Regions from separate parts of the Paenibacillus sp. FSL H8-0259 genome, predicted to be linked through region 1. Evidence: riboswitches for the same ligand, from Rfam matches in the RefSeq annotation. Region 1 holds a riboswitch; each other region holds the start of a gene.

Evidence for each region. A riboswitch is a leader RNA that binds a small molecule or an ion and turns the genes downstream of it on or off. The one in region 1 is predicted to bind cyclic di-GMP.
Region 2: it holds a riboswitch for cyclic di-GMP, as region 1 does, so the genes downstream of both, NSU01_RS05495 (PA14 domain-containing protein) here and NSU01_RS02525 (choice-of-anchor A family protein) in region 1, are expected to answer to the same signal.
Region 3: it holds a riboswitch for cyclic di-GMP, as region 1 does, so the genes downstream of both, NSU01_RS33950 (flagellar assembly protein A) here and NSU01_RS02525 (choice-of-anchor A family protein) in region 1, are expected to answer to the same signal.
Region 4: it holds a riboswitch for cyclic di-GMP, as region 1 does, so the genes downstream of both, NSU01_RS02050 (anti-repressor SinI family protein) here and NSU01_RS02525 (choice-of-anchor A family protein) in region 1, are expected to answer to the same signal.

Annotation. Positions count from the first base shown of each region.
Region 1 is NZ_CP150147.1:582,694-587,380, forward strand. It holds gene NSU01_RS02520 (hypothetical protein) at 1-2,160, opposite strand, end outside; cyclic di-GMP riboswitch class I at 3,030-3,119, shown strand; gene NSU01_RS02525 (choice-of-anchor A family protein) at 3,201-4,687, shown strand, end outside.
Region 2 is NZ_CP150147.1:1,285,364-1,290,050, forward strand. It holds gene NSU01_RS05490 (sugar phosphate nucleotidyltransferase) at 425-1,798, shown strand; cyclic di-GMP riboswitch class I at 1,936-2,016, shown strand; gene NSU01_RS05495 (PA14 domain-containing protein) at 2,030-4,480, shown strand.
Region 3 is NZ_CP150147.1:7,899,137-7,903,823, forward strand. It holds gene NSU01_RS33940 (ABC transporter substrate-binding protein) at 1-174, opposite strand, end outside; gene NSU01_RS33945 (isochorismatase family cysteine hydrolase) at 229-912, opposite strand; cyclic di-GMP riboswitch class I at 1,431-1,524, shown strand; gene NSU01_RS33950 (flagellar assembly protein A) at 1,627-3,252, shown strand; gene NSU01_RS33955 (DMT family transporter) at 3,320-4,237, opposite strand; gene NSU01_RS33960 (LysR family transcriptional regulator) at 4,334-4,687, shown strand, end outside.
Region 4 is NZ_CP150147.1:473,100-477,786, reverse strand. It holds gene NSU01_RS02075 (hypothetical protein) at 1-61, shown strand, start outside; gene NSU01_RS02070 (signal peptidase I) at 63-659, shown strand; gene NSU01_RS02065 (TasA family protein) at 759-1,355, shown strand; gene NSU01_RS02060 (TasA family protein) at 1,425-2,015, shown strand; gene NSU01_RS02055 (helix-turn-helix domain-containing protein) at 2,188-2,520, shown strand; gene NSU01_RS02050 (anti-repressor SinI family protein) at 2,669-2,818, opposite strand; cyclic di-GMP riboswitch class I at 2,847-2,931, opposite strand; gene NSU01_RS02045 (2-oxoglutarate dehydrogenase E1 component) at 3,450-4,687, shown strand, end outside.

The DNA.
Region 1 (4,687 bases):
GACAGTGAAGCCAACGCCGACAGTGAAGCCAACACCGACAGTGAAGCCAACGCCGACAGTGAAGCCAACGCCGACAGTGAAACCAACACCGACAGTGAAGCCAACGCCGACAGTGAAACCGACACCAACAGTGAAGCCAACGCCGACAGTGAAGCCAACGCCGACAGTGAAACCGACACCAACGCCAACGGCAGCACCGACACCAACGCCGACGGCAACGGCGGCACCGACACCAACGCCAACGGCAGCACCAACACCAACAGCGGCACCGACACCTACACCAACGCCAACGGCTGCACCGACACCAACGCCAACAGCGGCACCGACACCAACGCCAACGGCAGCACCGACACCAACGCCGACGGCAGCACCAACATCAACGCCAACGGCAGCACCAACACCAACACCAACAGCGGCACCGACACCAACGCCAACGGCAGCACCAACACCAACGCCAACGCCAACGGCGGCACCGACACCAACGGCAGCACCGACACCAACGCCGACGGCAGCACCGACACCAACGCCAACGGTGACACCAACGCCAACGGCAGCACCGACACCGACGCCAACGGCAGATCCAACACCAACACCGACACCGACGCCAACGGCAGATCCAACACCAACACCGACACCAACGGCAGCACCAACACCGACACCAACGGCAGCACCAACACCGACACCAACGGCAGCACCGACACCAACGCCAACGGCAGCACCGACACCAACACCAACGGTAGCGCCGACCCCAACACCGACGGCAGCACCGACATCAACACCAACGCCAACACCAACGCCGACAGCAGCACCGACACCGACGCCAACGGCAGCACCGACAAACACCAACGGTAGAGCCAACACCAACGCCAACGGCAGAACCGACACCGACGCCAACGGCAGCACCGACACCAACACCAACGGTAGAGCCAACACCAACGCCAACGGCAGAACCGACACCAACACCGACAGCAGAACCGACACCAACACCAACGGTAGAGCCAACACCAACGCCAACGGCAGAACCGACACCAACACCAACGGCAGAACCGACACCAACACCAACGGCAGAACCGACACCAACACCAACGGTAGAGCCAACACCAACGCCAACGGCAGAACCGACGCCAACGCCAACAGTAGCACCGACGCCAACGCCAACTCCAACACCAACACCAACAGTAGAGCCAACACCGACACCGACACCAACGGCAACACCAACGGCAACACCAGTACCAACACCAACGGCTGAACCAACACCAACACCAACAACAGAGCCAACACCGACACCAACACCAACATCAACACCGACACCAACACCGACACCAACACCGACATCAACACCAACAACAGAACCAACACCGACACCAACAACAGAACCAACACCGACACCAACAGCAGCACCGACACCAACGCCAACGGCAGAGCCAACACCGACACCAACGGCAGAACCGACACCAACACCAACGGCAGAACCGACACCAACACCGACAGCAGCACCGACACCAACACCGACAGCAGCACCGACGCCAACACCAACAGCAGATCCAACACCAACACCAACGGTAGAGCCGACACCAACGCCAACGGCAGAGCCAACACCGACACCGACACCGACACCGACACCAACACCAACACCAACACCAACGTCAGAGCCGACACCAACACCAACACCAACACCAACACCAACACCAACACCAACACCAACACCAACACCAACACCAACACCAACACCAACACCAACACCAACACCAACACCAACACCAACACCAACACCAACACCAACACCAACACCAACAGTAGAGCCAACACCGACACCAACGGCAACACCAGTACCAACACCAACGGCTGAACCAACACCAACACCAACACCAACACCAACACCAACACCAACACCAACACCAACAACAGAGCCAACACCGACACCGACACCAACACCAACGGCAGAACCGACACCAACACCGACAGCAGCACCGACACCAACACCGACAGCAGCACCGACGCCAACACCAACAGCAGATCCAACACCAACACCAACGGTAGAGCCGACACCAACGCCAACGGCAGAGCCAACACCGACACCGACACCGACACCGACACCGACACCGACACCGACACCAACGGCAACACCAGCACCGACATTACCACCGACACCAGTGCCATCGTCTGCACCGCCCGTCTTTATTAATGTAGTGCCAACGCCGACTCCAATAATCGGCTATATTGTAAATCCGGATACCATAATCATTGATGATCCGCTGCCTTTGGGCCCTGTGGCAACAGCAACACCTCGGCCGTTAGTGGTGACACCAAGTCCAACCCTAACGCCAAGCCCAAGCGCAACACCAAGTTCAACGCCGATTGTGACAATCATTGATGAAGAGATTCCGTTAGGCAATGTACCTGCGGATGCCGCGCTCCCGAAGACTGGTGAGTCCAGTCCGGCTCCTTATTACTTAGTCGGTCTAGCCCTTGCAGGATTGGGAATATTCCTCGGCAGAAGATCCAGAACAGATAAACGTAAATAAATGCAATCCGTAAGATCCTTTCCGAAAGGCTGGCGATATCACCGCTAAATCGGGAAAAGGCTGCTTTGGGAGAAGACGTTCTCCTGAAAGCAGCCTTTTTCATATGGGATATACATTTGTTATTATGTTTCCTCTTAAAAGAAAATGTGCTAAGGAGAAAGAGGTGCGTCTTTAAGATCATGGGCCCTCATGTTTATATTAAAATTTGCAATATTAAAATTAGTTCTTTATACATGGTTCCAAAATATTCTTGTAGGTGCCATCGAGGGCGATGAGAGGATCGGGATTTAGGTGAAAAAGCTATAGATTCTTTAAAAAAACCTTTTGTAACAGTGCTTTGGAATGAATTAGCAGATATAATCTATTACCAGATGTTTCAAAGGATTTCATTGACAATCAGCCTTGATAGCGGATAAACTAAAAATAGTTCCAAAGTAACGAATGTCATAGACATTAGTATAAAAGTTTGATTTAGTACATAATTTCACAACCTAATCTTCCACTGACGTATAAACGCAAACCGTTCGAAAGGACGGGACGCAAAGTCCAGGAGTCTAAAGCGCGATGGAGCGCAATGATCGTCCGACTGCCGTAAAGAGAGCAATCCTCTTTCCGGCGGTCTTTTTTTGTTATATAAATGTGGCCTATATCTATATTAACTGTGAGGTGAGCTGTATGTTCCAATTAAAAAAATTCAAACGTCTTACGGTGTTCGGACTTATAGCAGTTCTGATTGTAGGAAGCGGCGGAATTATTTCACTGGGGAGCACCTCAGTTAAAGCCGAGGGCAACTCTTTGCCGGGCAATGCATCCAAGTATAATGTGTTCATCTTGGGAGATGTTGATGTTAAACATAGTGATATTGAAGGTAGATTAGCTGCCGGCGGAAACGTGAATTTAAATGTTAATTATTCTGTGGGACATAGTCTTACTAGTGAGGAAACGAAGGAAGCCTACTCTCTCATCGCCGGTGGTAATCTGTATTATTCCCAGGGAGAAACCGTGGGTGATGTAGTCTACGGGGGGAGTTATAGCGGCAGCGGCGGCCCGCGCGGGGGAACAGGAAGCTTACAACAACAAGTAAATGTTGTGGACTTTGCAGCCGAGTTCAGTTTGCTCCGTGAGAAATCTCAGCAGCTTGCTTCTCTGCCTGTTAATGGGGTTACCACTGCCAACTCCGGTAATTTCTTTTTGGAAGGTACAAATTCGGATGTTAACATATTTACTGTAGACGGCAGCAAGCTGTCTAGTGCAAATGAGTTGAGAATTAAGATTCCCGATGGCTCAACAGCTATAGTTAATATCTCCGGTACTTCAGTAACTATGAAGAATATGGGGACTGGAATTAATGGTAACGGAAATAAGGATAACGCTATGAACAGTAAAGTGTTATATAACTTCAGTCAAGCGACCAGTCTTCAAATCGAAGGTATCGGAGTTCTGGGATCTGTGCTGGCTCCATATGCCTCTATTCAATTTAATAATGGTCAAATCAACGGGAATCTGATCGGAGCTTCGCTCTCAGGATCGGGAGAATCCCACCATATACCTTATAAAGGCCAAGATCCGCCAACGGCAACGCCGACGCCACCGGCAACGACGCCGACGCCAACAGCAACACCAGCAGCGACACCGACGGCAACACCGGCAGCGACGCCGACGCCAGCAGCGACGCCGACGCCAACACCGGCAGCGACGCCGACGCCAACAGCAACGCCAACGCCAACGGCAACACCGGCAGCGACGCCAACACCAACGCCAACGGCAACACCGGCAGCGACGCCAACACCGACAGCGGCACCAACGGCAACACCGACAGTGGCACCAACGGCAACGGCAACACCGGCAGCGACGCCGACGCCAACGGCAACGCCAGCAGCGACGCCAACGCCAACGGCAACACCGGCAGCGACGCCAACGGCAACACCGGCAGCGACGCCAACGGCAACACCGGCAGCGACGCCAACAGCAACACCGACAGCGGCACCAACGGCAACACCGACAGTGGCACCAACGGCAACGCCGACAACAGCGCCAACGCCGACACCAACGGCAACGCCAACAACAGCGCCAACGGCAACGCCGACAGCGGCACCAACGGCAACACCGACAGCGGCACCAACGGCAACGCCGACAACAGTGCCAACGGCAACACCGGCAGC
Region 2 (4,687 bases), 700 kb from region 1:
CGGCGCCGCCTTGGAACAAGCGTGAATGGCCTTGCCGCCGCAAAAGCAGGCGGGGCAGCCGCAGGTTCAATTGCCGCAACAACAAGCGGCAGCAGCTGATTCAATTGCCGCTCAACCAAGCGGCAATAGCCGGATCTTTAGCCGGGAGCTTAGCCTGCGGGCGAAGCGAATAAGCCAGCTGTTATGTAATGGAACGGAGAGGAATTTTGGAACTGTAGGAGCGTTAGCGTCCGCCTTTGTCTCCGGATTTCTACCGCGATAAGCGGTTTAAATCAGGAAATCTGGAGACAACAGCGGCCGAAAGTCCAAACATTCCTTGCAGTGACCCTCATAACAGCCGCCTTTAGGCTTAAGCAAACGCAGCCTGCTCCCAATAACAATCCGATATTTTCGCGACATCATATAAACTTAGGAGGGTTCACTTATGAAACTAGTACTTCTATCAGGCGGTTCTGGTAAACGGCTCTGGCCTTTGTCCAATGATTCACGTTCGAAGCAATTTCTGAAAGTACTGGAAAGCCCGGCAGGTGAACCGGAATCCATGGTACAGCGGGTATGGAGACAGCTGCAGGAGACAGGGATGGCGGAATCGTCCTACCTGGCTACCGGCCGCAGCCAGGTAGAGATGATTCAGAGCCAGCTGGGCAGCGGGGTGCCGATTATCGTTGAGCCGGAGCGGCGCGATACCTTCCCTGCCATCGCACTGACAGCAGCTTATCTGTATTCGGTCGCCGGTGTTTCACCAAGCGAGACGGTAGCCATCCTGCCCGTCGATCCTTATGTGGAGTCGTCCTTCTTCGAAACCGTTCTGCAGCTGGAGAGCACGATGCTGGAGAGCGGCGCCAATCTGGCGCTGATGGGCGTAGTTCCGGAGCATGCCTCCGAGAAATACGGCTATATCATTCCTACCAGCGCCGAAGCGGGGGCGAGCGGGTATCTGCAGGTGAGCCACTTCCAGGAGAAGCCGGACCGCAAGCAGGCTGAGGAGCTGATCAGCCGGAACGCGCTCTGGAACTGCGGCGTGTTTGCTTTCCGTCTAGGTTATCTGCTGGATATTCTGCAGCGCAAAGGACTGCCGCTGAACTATGAGGAACTGCAGAAGCAGTATAAACTGCTGGCTTCCATCAGTTTTGATTACGAAGTGGTGGAAAAAGAAGAGAATATCGTGGTTCAGCCTTACGCCGGATTCTGGAAGGATCTGGGCACTTGGAACACGCTGACTGAAGAAATGACCAGCAATCATGTCGGCAAAGGCTTCGTCACTGCAGATTCCGAAGGCACCTGCCTGATCAACGAGCTGGACATTCCGATCACCGTGATCGGAGCGAAGGATCTGATTATCGCCGCCAGCCCGGACGGAATTCTGGTTACGCACAAGGCGGAGAGCCCGCGCATTAAAGAAGTGCTGAAATCTTTTGAACAAAGACCGATGTACGAAGAACGCCGCTGGGGCCACTACAAGGTAATTGATTATGTGAAATATGCGGAAGGCAATGAGGTGCTGACGAAGCGAATCTTTATCTCTGAAGGTAAAAATATCAGCTATCAGCTGCATCACAAACGCAGTGAAATCTGGACCATTGTCAGCGGTGAAGCCAGCATTGTGCTCAATGAGAAAATGCATAATGTGAAGGCGGGGGATGTCGTACGGATTCCGGAAGGCACCAAGCATGCGATCCTGGCATTGACAGATATGGAATTTATCGAAGTGCAGACCGGCTCTGAGCTGGTGGAGGAAGATAACATCCGAATCACCTTGGATTGGGAAGATATCGCCTTGCAGCAATTCATTTCATAGGTCTAATCTATCTATATAACCAATTGTTACAAATCCAAAACAGGTATTAAGAACCATTTATTAAGAAAAATTCATTTTTGCTCTAAATTAAAACTAAATAGGGACGATACTTACGGTAAGAGGGATTAATCCTTCCAATACGACAAAGGCAAACCTAATCGAAAGATAGGGACGCAAAGCTATAGGGCCTTCGCAAGAGTGGCAGCCTGGCTACCGAAAGGAAGATGGATTTTGATAACTTACCGTAAGTCTCGTTTGCTGTGCACTGTGCTGTCTCTGGCCCTTTTATTGACTGCAGTACCTCTGGGACTCGGCGGAATGCCTTCATCTGCAGAAGCTGCGTCTAGTTCCAAAGCGCCCGTTAATCCGGAGGCTTCAACCGAAGCAGTCAGATTGCTGGATGATCTGTATTCTATCACTGGAAAAGGCATTATTACCGGCCAACATGACTATCTGGAAAGTCCGGACGAATTCAGCAACAAGCTGAAAGGAACCAGCGGACAATATGCTGCTCTTCACGGCTATGAACTGGGCGTAATCAGCGGGCAATCGGAAAGTACAGCAGCGGCGCAACGCAGAAATGTTGTGAACAGCGCGATCAACTGGTATAAGGGCGGCGGCATTGTAGCCATGACTTTTCATGAGAATCTGCCCGGTACCGCATACCTCTGGTCCAATGTTCAGAAACCGCTGAGCCAGGCGGAATTCAATAAATATATTACTCCGGGTACAACACAGTACACTGCATTGATTGCAGATCTGGACAAAGTGGCAGTTTCACTTAAAAGCCTGCGGGATGCTGGTGTTCCCGTACTCTGGAGACCTTACCACGAAATGAACGGTGACTGGTTCTGGTGGGGGAAGAAAAATAACTTTGCTGCGCTTTGGAATATTATGTATGACCGTTTCGTAAACGTTCATAAATTAAACAACCTGCTGTGGGTATGGAACCCCAATGCACCCAATGCCTGGTCTGATCCTTATGCGCTGACCTACCCGGGGGCTGACAAGGTGGATGTACTCGCGGCAGATATATATGAGAACGATTATATGAATAAATATCATGACAGCCTGCTCGCACTTGCGAATGGCAAACCGATTGCCATTGGCGAGAATGGACAAATGCCAAGCACAGCAAAGCTGCAACTCTCACAGAAAAATTGGGTATATATGATGAGCTGGGGAAAAATGCTGTATGAAACCAACACAGTTGCTACCATCAAAGGTTTCATGAGCGACAGCTATACTGTGACCCGGGACGATTATAAAGCAGGCACATTTGCTACGGCGACGCCGAAACCAACAGCAACGCCAACGCCGGAACCGACAGCAACGCCAGTACCAACAGCAACACCAACGCCGGTACCAACAGCAACACCAACGCCAGTACCAACAGCAACACCAACGCCGGTACCGACAGCAACGCCAACGCCAGTTCCAACAGCAACACCAGCGCCGGTACAGACTGCAATGCCAATACCGATACTGACGCCGCCCCCTGCTTCCAATGATTCTGTGACGGCCCCCGTCGTTCAGAATGGTCTTCAGGGAGAATACTACAAGAACATGACGCTTTCGGGCACTCCGGTTCTGGTCCGGAATGATGCGCTGCTGAACTTTAACTGGCGCCAGGCAGCGCCGGATGCCAAGCTTGGAGTGGATAGCTTCTCCATACGCTGGACGGGTCAGATCAAACCTTCTTTCAGTGAAACCTATCAGATTATCACTACATCCGATGATGGTATCCGCGTCTATATTGACGGCACAGCTGTAATCGACAGCTGGACCAAACAGAGCGGTACCGAGCGTACAGGAAGCATAAACCTGCAGGCAGGCCGGCTGTATGATATCAAAGTGGAGTATTACGAGAATGCCGGCGATGCCAATATCCGCCTGATGTGGCAGAGTCCAAGCCAGGCGAAGGCAACTGTCCCTACAAGCGCGTTATTTGTGAACACGGCTGCTTCTTCAGCCAGCAAAGCAGCTTTGGATGCTCCGGCTGTGACTGCAACACCAGTACCAACAGCAACGCCGTTACCAGTATCAACACCAACACCGGTGCCAACAGCAACGCCGACAGCGGCACCAACGCCGACAGTGGCACCAACGCCGACAGCGGCACCAACGCCAACAGCGGCACCAACGCCGACAGCGGCACCAACGCCGACAGCGGCACCAACGCCAACAGCGGTACCGACGCCGGCAGAAGCTCCATTACCGGAGAATCTTACGGCCGAGGCTCCTGCGGCGAATGGGCTGGTTGCGGAATATTTCAATAATATGACGTTGTCTGGTGCTCCGGCAGTGGTACGTACCGATGCAGTGCTTGACTTCAACTGGCGTCAAGGCACGCCGGATGCCGCAATCGGCATAGATTTCTTCTCTGTACGCTGGAGCGGTAAGCTCAAGCCGCTATACACTGAGACTTATCAGATTTATACCACTTCAGATGACGGCATCCGCGTACGGATCAATGGTGAGCTTGTGATCGACAGCTGGATGAAGCAGAGCGGGACCGAACGCACAGGAAGCATAAGCCTGACAGCCGGTCAGCTATATGATATACAAGTGGAGTACTATGAGAATCAAGGAGATGCCAGAGCACGCCTGATGTGGGAGAGTCCGAGCCAAGTTAAGGCAACGGTTCCTGCGAGCGCACTGTTTCTCCCTTCCGCTTCCTAAGATCATACCCCCGCAGCTGCATTCATTATTGGCGCTGATACTGGTTAAGACGTTACAATTCTAAATCCTATAAAGTCCAATCTTAATGGCCCTGCTTATCAGCAGGGCTACTAAGCTATAGACCATCCGGGTAATTCAATGCAGCCTCTTAACAGAGAACTGCATGCCTGCACGCCTAAGGCGGCAGTGAGGCCCGGGGAAAGGAGA
Region 3 (4,687 bases), 920 kb from region 1:
AAACTGCGCCTGATGAATCCACTTCAACCTCAGAACAACCTTCTTAAGCTCACCGGAGCCTTCCGCCCCCTGTCCCTCAGCCTTGCCGGTATCCGAATTGTTGCCGCAGGCTGTAATGAGCAGCATTAGTGAAGTGAGCAGGATAAGCGCTTTGGTTCTGGACTTGTTCCACATGGTGATTCCCCCGTTATGATGTTATTTGGAATACTGGTCATTCGTAATTCGTATTTAGAATTGCTCCAGCGCCTTCAGCACCGCTTGCGAATCACTCACACTGCCGAAGACACCGCCCTGCATTTTGACCATATTGAGCGCTGCCAGGTGATTGGCATAATCCGTAGCACCCGTGCAATCCTCCAGGATCAGACATTCATAACCGCGGTCATTGGCTTCGCGCATCGTCGTGTGTACACAGACATCCGTCGTGATTCCGGTCAGAATCAGATGGGTAATCCCTTTATTCTTCAATATTAAATCCAGGTCCGTAGCATAAAAGCTGCCTTTACCCGGCTTGTCAATAATGTGCTCTCCCGGTATAGGTGCCAGTTCATCAATGATCTGCCAGCCGCGCTCGCCCCGTACGAGAATCCGTCCCGCCGGTCCTTCCGAGCCGATCTCAGCACCGATCTGTCTGCTCCGCCACCGTTTATTCGCCGGCAGATCGGACAGATCCGGCTTATGGCCTTCCCGGGTATGGATAACGGTGAATCCGTTAATTTCCCGGATGCGTGCCAGCAGCCGCCCAATCGGCTGAATCGCTCTGGATGTTAATGAGAGGTCGTAGCCCATTCGCTCCACGTAACCGCCTTTGCCGCAAAAATCCGTCTGCATATCGATAATCATCAGTGCCGTCTTCGCCGGATCAAGGACGCCGTCATAGGGCCAGGTGTAAGGTGCTGCTGTAATCTGCATGGTTCATGCTCCCCTTCCAGAATTCAATGCATGTATTTAATGTTATGTTTATTAACATTAATTTTATATTTCCTGCTGTTTGTTAGATTATATTACAACAAATTTGCAATGTCTTCGTTTTTATTACGAAATAATGCGCTAATTGTTTGTGTTATTCTACATATATAACATAAACATTACATATAAGCCCCGGATTAACCCTATTCATATATTAAAAAAGCCGCCCAACGCAGGCAGCCTCAGCAGCAGTCCGTTCTCCAGCTCAAAGATCCGGCTGTTCTTGCAGAGCAGACTCCTCCCATAAGCTGTAAGCGCTGGGAAACCAGTTTTTCAAGCAATATAGAGCTGCACATTTCAAGATTATTAATAAATTGGCAGAATACAGTTGAAAAATAGCTCCTTAAGTACTAGAATTAAGCTTGTTTGCAGAAGTTCCTGCAGCGCAGGAACCAGTTATGACCTTTTTTGTCGATTACAGTCGATTGAAATCGCCTCATGCTGAGTGTATATCATTGATCTATTTCTAAAGGCAAACTTCCTGAAAGGGTAGGACGCAAAGCAATGGGCCTAAGAATGCTGAGAATCCGCGTTTATGGTCGCCAGGCTGCCAATAGAGACCACGTAAGCCATCAGTCACCGGGAGATCCCCCAGGCTTTATGATGCTCTTTTCTGTACGAATGCCATTGATTATACGAAAAAGCGAGGTTAAGATAATGCCGCAGCAATTCATCGAACCAACCCGATATGATTTCGTGGAATCCTTGATGCTTGAACGGACCGGATTCCTGGATTCTTTCTCTGTGGAGGGCCGGACTTCCGGCGGGATGAATGGAGATAAGGATGGAATTATCCTTGTGCAGAATAATCAGATCTTCATTACTCCCCCGCTCTCTGGCGGCAAGCCCGCCCGGATCTCCGCTGTTCATCCTGTAGTGCTGAAGATCAACTGGAAGACCGTTACAGAGCCTACTGAGGTAACCTCAGCGGATCATATTACCTGGGAAATTTGCGAGAAGCCACAGTATCAGATTACGGTTTCACCTGACAAGCTCAAAGTGCATTTCACCTTGTACCGTGCAGAGAAGTACGCCTGGAATCTGGTCAATTGCCCGGCTTCCTTCGAAGCCGCAGTCCGGGCTGAGCCTAACCGGGCGATGCTGCTGTCCACGCTCACCATAGAACAGATTCTTTCTTCGCTGGATAACCGCTCCATTCTGCGGAATCTGAATATCCCGGCCCTATACGCCGAACTGAACAACCCTACATATCTCCCTGTCTGTATCGCAGAAGGGAGAGCCCCGCTGCCCGGCAAGAAATCAAGGCTGCAGCTATCCCTCCCGGAGCATACGCTCACAGGCAATGGAATGCTCCGGGAGGGACGAACTGCGGAAGCTGCAGATTCCTTAGATTATCTGCGGTTTCCGGGAGCCCCCTTCGCCAGAGAGGGAGAGGTATTCGCCCGCAAGCTGCCGCCCGAAGAGGGAATTCCCGGATTCGACGTAGAAGGAGGCATCTTGCCTCCACCTCCACCGCAGGATATTTATTTCGCAGCCGGAGACAATGCACGGCTGCTTCCAAACGGGGAGATCGCGGCTCTGCGTACGGGCAGACCCCGCATCTGCGGAGACTCCGGCAGCGTCACAACCTGCGATTTCCCGGACCTATGCCTCATCACCAAGGAAATGGCGGCAACAGCCCGTGAGATTATGTTTGCAGGTGACATCGTCGTACCCTCAGATATTGAAGGCCCTATGTGTATTGAGGCGTTAGGGAATGTGTATATCTACGGCAACGTCTGCCAATCTACAATTACGGCTACAGGCAGTATCTATATAAGCGGTCAAGTAACCGGCTGCAGCCTGCACACCGGACTTGCCGGGGTACACCAGCACCGCCTGCACCGCTTCTCCAGTCTTCTGCTGACTGAAGTTGGCGGACTGCGGGAAGCCGCCCGGCTGCTGGCCAAGAATGTAGAATCCCGCCAGCAATCCGTGAAATACGGTCTGGTGGTTATGCTGCTGCTGGAGGATAAGTACAGCCATATAGAGTGCCTGATCAGCGATCTTAAATCCGCACTGCTGTGCATGGAAGGGGCCCCCCAGCCCGGTACGGATCAGCTCAAGCAGATGCTGGAGGTTTTTACCCATCCGGGGCAGTTCACCGAGTTTATCACTGACAGTGTTCTGAACAGCTTCTCCCGGCTGCTGCGTAATCTGTGTGAAGACATTGAACTGCTCCAGGAGGAGCATGTCTTCATTAATATCGCCCGTTCCCATAACAGTATCCTGGAGTCCGGCGGAGAACTGATCCTGCGGGACGCGGACGCAGAAACGGTCTAAGCCTGCTGTAATGTAACCCCTGACAAGTACAAACGGCTGCCCCTCTTCTGAGGGAGCAGCCGTTTGTTTATTCCTTACCCAGACCGGGTACCGGGGTCTGCAGGACACTCCCGGCATTCCGGCCCAGCCTGACATTCACCAGAATAATGCTGCTCACAATCAGCAGCATACCGATGACCAGATTCAACGTAATCTGTTCATGCAATAAGACTACACTGGAGCCGATGGAAATCAGCGGAATCAGAAAGGTGAACGAGCCTACCTTGCCGGCCTCTCCTTCATTGATCAGCTTGAAGTATACCAACCAGCCCAGCGCAATCACGAAGACCGCGATGAACAGTGTATTTATTATAAAAGTACTACTCCAGGTAATATCCGCCCAGCTCTCCGAAGCTGAGCCTGCCGCCAGCAGGATTACCCCGCCGATCATGATCTGCATTGCGGTCATCCACAGCATATCTACTCTGGCTGCATTGCGTTTGGTGTAGACCGTAGCCAGCGCCCAGCTGAGTGCACTAGCCAAGGCCAGCAGTACGCCTATAGGCGAGATACTTCCGGTTAATCCCCCAAGGCTTAACGAGGCTACCCCGAGGAAGCCGATTACGAGGCCGGCGATCTTAAGCCCGTACATCCGCTCGCCCAGCCAGATCCAGGCAAAGATTCCGAGCAGCACCGGCTGCAGGAATACAATGGCCGAGAATAATCCGGACGGCACATACTGCAGGCCAATCGTCTGGAAGCCATAGTAGAAGACGATACTGAGGAAGGCTGACACCAGATAGACGGGCCAGAGCTGGCGCAAATGCAGCTGCTTCCGCTTCGGCAGCGCCGCGATGATTAGTATAATACCGGCAATGACCGTTCGGATTCCGGCGAACAGCAAGGGCGGGGCATACGTTAAGGCAATTTTGGAGAGCGGCCAGTTGATGCCCCAGACAATAACCAGGAACACTAATAAGCCAATGGTTTGCTTCCGCTTCTGCATGAGTTCACCTCTTGTTCTGATTTCTTCCCAAATGATACAATAGATTCAGTCATAATTGAAATGAATTATAATCATGAGGGGCATACCAGATTAGATATGAATAACACTCAAATTCGCCTATTTGTCTTAATCGCTGAGAGCCGCAGCTTCACCAAGGCAGGTCTTGAGCTGAATATGACCCAGCCCGCAGTCAGCCGGGCCATCTCCGCACTCGAAGCCGAGCTGGACGTGAAGCTGCTGCTGCGCGACCGGCGCAGCGGATTGATACTTACGGATATCGGCAAGCGGATTCTGGTTATCTGCCGCGGAATCCTCAGCGGCCTCGATAAGATAGATCAGGAGCTTGCCGCCGAGAAAGGCCTGGAGAAGGGCCTCATCCGCATCGGCGCCTTCCCGGTTGCCGCTGCCTATTTTGTCCCGAAGATTATCAGTGCCATCACTGCCAAATAC
Region 4 (4,687 bases), 110 kb from region 1:
TACAGTTACACCTACAGCTACACCTGCTCCACAATCGGATACCAGCAAAGGCGGGGAATAATATGCGCATTAAAAAGATAGTCAGCACCACATTGTCCACACTGATATTTATGATTTTCCTGGTGCTGGTAACAGCAGTAGTCATCTCCAAAGCCTCCGGAGGCGAACCTTCCTTCTTCGGCTATCAGATCAAGACGGTGTTATCCGGTTCCATGGAGCCGGGCATCCAGACCGGATCTATAGTAGCGATTAAGCCGGGCGGGGATATGACCCGTTTTCAAAAAGGCGATGTGATTACTTTCATGAATTCCGATAACCTCCTGATTACACACCGTGTGGTCGATGCTTCAATAAACAGTGCCATAGGTGAAGCCAGCTATACCACCAAAGGGGACAATAACGATGCAGCCGATACCTCAGCGGTCAGCTCAACAAATGTGGTAGGCCAATATACCGGCGTCACCGTCCCTTATGTAGGATATACCATGAATTTTGCGGTCTCCAAAGCCGGAAGCGTAATGCTGATGATTATCCCCGGGTTGCTCCTGCTCCTCTACGCACTGTATTCCTCCTGGAAAGCCGTAGCGGCACTGGAGAAGAAGAATGCAGGGCCAGCGGTGACCGGCGGACCGGATACCCTTCCAGACATTGTGCAATAAACCGATTGTCCTCTCCCGTTTACGAAACGCGGAGCAACAATAAATTTTCCCCGAAGACAGGTAAAGACAAAAAAAGAACGATGAGAGAGGGATGAACAAATGAACGTTAAAAAAACATTAGGTCTCGGCGTTGTATCGGCAGCACTCGGATTAACCCTGGTCGGCGGAGGAACCTTCGCTTACTTCAGCAGTACCTCCACCACTGCAGCTTCTTTTAACAACGGAACTTTATTACTTAATTCGGACCCCTCCGTTATTGTCAATCTCAGCAATCTTAAACCGGGGGATACGATCCTAAGAGATTTTAAATTGAAAAATGACGGAACGCTCAATATTCCCAAAGTTGTTCTGCGTACCTCATCTGTCATTACAGATGCCCAGGGAGATAACGGCGCCCATAATCTCAAAGACGATATTATTGTGACGTTCCTAGTTAACAAGGATAAGGTAACATCACCTGTTCTGGTCGTTTCACTGGCCGAACTTGAGCAGCAAAGTCCGGATCTTGTAGCCAAGGGAATTCTCGGCGGAATCTTTGGTGTAGAGAATGGGGGCATCAAAGCAGGCACCTCAGATAAACTGAGCGTACAGTTTGCCTTCAAGGAAACCTTCCAGCCGCAAAACTACTATCAAGGCGATACACTGGCCCTGACCCTGAACTTCGAAGCCAACCAGGAAAAAGGCGCCCTCAAATAATCTATCTGTATATGCATTCCTGATCACCGATCTTAAAAAAACATAATATACTCGAGGAGGAAATTAATTATGGGTATCAAAAAAACATTGGGTCTTGGCGTAGCATCGGCAGCACTGGGATTGTCTTTAATCGGAGGGGGCACCTTCGCTTACTTCAGCTCCACAGCAACCAGCACGGCAACCTTCGCGGCAGGCACGCTGAAGCTCGGCTCTTCCTTTAATACACCTGTTGCCCTGACCAATCTGAAACCGGGTGATTACACCGTACGCACGTTCACCTTGTCCAATGACGGCACCCTGGATATCAAACTCCTAACGCTGGCCACCAGCTACACTGTAACTGATGCGAAGGGCGATAATGCCGGCCAGGATCTTGGAGATCACTTCAAAATCAAACTTCTCGACAGCTCTTATACCAGCGGTCCGCTTGCCGGCCATGTGCTGTCCGAGATCTCCCTGAAGGACCTGAAGAACACTTCCAGCTATGATCTCGTAACGGCGGGTGTACTGCCGGGAGGCATCGCCGCTACCCAAACCAAAACCTTCAAGATTGCTTTCGAATTCGTTGACAATACCCAGGATCAGAATATCTTCCAGGGTGACGGCTTGGCGCTGAACTGGACATTCAATGCTACGCAAGGTTTGGGAGAAGCCAAATAAGGCTATTAAATTATATACACAAAACGGCATATCCTCCCTCATCCGGGCTGGATATGCCGTTTTGTCTCTCCCCGCCAGCTTCTGGCAGGAACAAGGGTTTTTGTCCGTTTTGCGAATTTTTGTTATACTGATAACAAAAAGTACGGAGGGCGTTGTAATCGTGTCAGATAATATGGGAAGCCGCATCCATAGGCTCCGGCTGGAGAAGGGTTATTCTTTATCCGAGCTTGCGGATAAGGCTGACGTGGCGAAATCATACTTAAGTAATGTCGAACGGAATATCCAATCCAACCCCTCCATTCAATTTATCGAAAAAATTGCCGATGCACTCCAAGTATCCATTCACGTATTACTGTATGGCGGAATTGCAGAAACTGCAGAGCCGGTTCTCGATGGAGAATGGTTCAGGCTGGTTCAGGATGCGATGGCCTCTGGTATAAGCAAACGTGAATTCAAGGAGTTTCTCGATTATCAGAAATGGCGGCTGGAGCAGAAGGATAACTGAAATACCCCACAAAGTGAGGCAGCAGCCTCGATGATTACCCAGGTACTTTGCGGGGACCCCGAAACAACATGTAAATTCCAACAGAAGAGGGCACAGCGTGTACACCGCTGTGCCCTCTTCTGTATGTATCCGTACAATGCTGAATGCCCTACATCGCCTGGAGTGCTTTTTCAGTAAAAAAACGCCGAATCTCGTCTGCCTGGATGCCAGCCTGCTTAGCAGACATTAGCAAATGCACCCATTCTAAATCCAGATCAACTGCCTGCAGTTCGTCATTCCCCTGGTTGGACTTATCCAAGAAATCTCCTCCTAGAATTTTCGCGTCCCCAGGCAGTCCGGCCATCATAGTATTTCTACTTTAGATCCGAGACTTTGTGCCCCTGTCTTTCGGCAGGTTTACCCTTTACTGGACCCTTTACATGAAAGGATCTGAAAAGAATCGATGAAACCGTTCTCCGCAATAACATTATACAAGATCTTACATGAAAAGTGTGTCGTTTTCTGGAATTTTTTTATGTTAAATCGTGAAGACCCTTAGCTAAAATTGCCAATAGCTTGTATAAATAATTCCAATTCATCTTCAATCGGTCCAAATTAGTTTAAATATACTAAATAGATATTAATCCCGTAACACAATATAGAAACAATTACCCATTCCTATGATTTACAACCACCTAAATCCCTTAATTTTTTATTAATTTTAACGATATTTTATTTTTCCGGCTTCACCCGGGAAATTTATGATTGTTCCGTATGAATCCCCTGCTGAATCATACCGTTTTGCGAACGGATTGCACGAAAGTATGAATTGATTACCCTGCCGGAAAGTAGCACAATAAGATGAGAATGAAACCGCAAACATCGCAGCTCCGCTAAGCGGTGTTCCTAATATACCGCATGTGGAGTTTATCCGTTAGGAGGACCTACTCATGGCCGTCAAAGAGCCCTATAACGAATCTGTCTGGAGCAAGTATTACGGTCCCAATCTGGGCTACATTCAGGAGAAATACGAGCAGTTTGTCAAGGACCCCACTTCCGTAGAGCATCATTACCGCGACCTCTTCACAGTATCCGGCCCGCCTCCCCTGGCTCCGGATGCCGTCAAGACGCCTCCCCCCGCCATCTCAGGAGATACAGAGTGGCTCAGGAAAGCCGTTAAAGCTTCCAAGCTAATGGCTAACATCCGAATATACGGCCATATGGCTGCCGATATCGATCCGCTGGAGCGGAGCACCAACCCGATGGCGAAATGGCTGGAGATCGAGACCTATGAGCTGACGCGCGAAGATCTGAATGCCCTGCCGGCTTCATTGATCTGGGAGAATGCCCCTGAGGGCGTGCATACCGCTATGGATGCCGTTCACAGAATGCGCCAGGCCTACACACAGACCATTGCCTATGAATTCGGGCATGTGCATGACGAGCGTGAGCTGCGCTGGCTCAACAGCCAGGCGGAATCCACAACGTCGCCTGCTCCACTGAACCATGCGGAACGCAAAGAGCTGCTGAAACGCCTGATTCAGGTAGAGCAGTTCGAGACCTTCCTGCATAAGACCTTCGTCGGCCAGAAGCGCTTCAGCCTGGAGGGCAATGATGCCCTCGTGCCTATGCTGGATGAAATTGTCCGCGCTGCCGCACATGACGGCGCAGAGCATATCCTGATGGGTATGGCCCACCGCGGAAGACTTAATGTGCTTGCCCACATTCTGGGCAAACCTTATGATATTATTTTCTCGGAATTCCATCATTCGCCGAACAAGGAGCTCTTCCCGTCCGAAGGCTCCATGGGTGTCACCTATGGCTGGAGCGGGGATGTGAAATACCATCTAGGCGCCGACCGCGCCGTCCGCGAAGGCGAAACTGTGCGTACCCGCATCACGCTTGCGAACAACCCGAGCCATCTCGAGTTCGTGAATCCGGTCGTTGAAGGCTTCACGCGTGCAGCCCAGGAGGAACGGGGCACCCCAGGCCTGCCTAAGCTGAATACGGACAAAGCCATGGCCGTGCTTATGCATGGCGATGCCGCCTTCCCTGGTGAAGGCATTGTTGCGGAAACACTTAATATCGGCAAATTGCAAGGTTATCAGAATGGCGGCACTGTGCATATTATCGTCAATAACCGGATCGGCTTCACCACCGAAAGTGAAGATTCCCGCTCCACGCATTA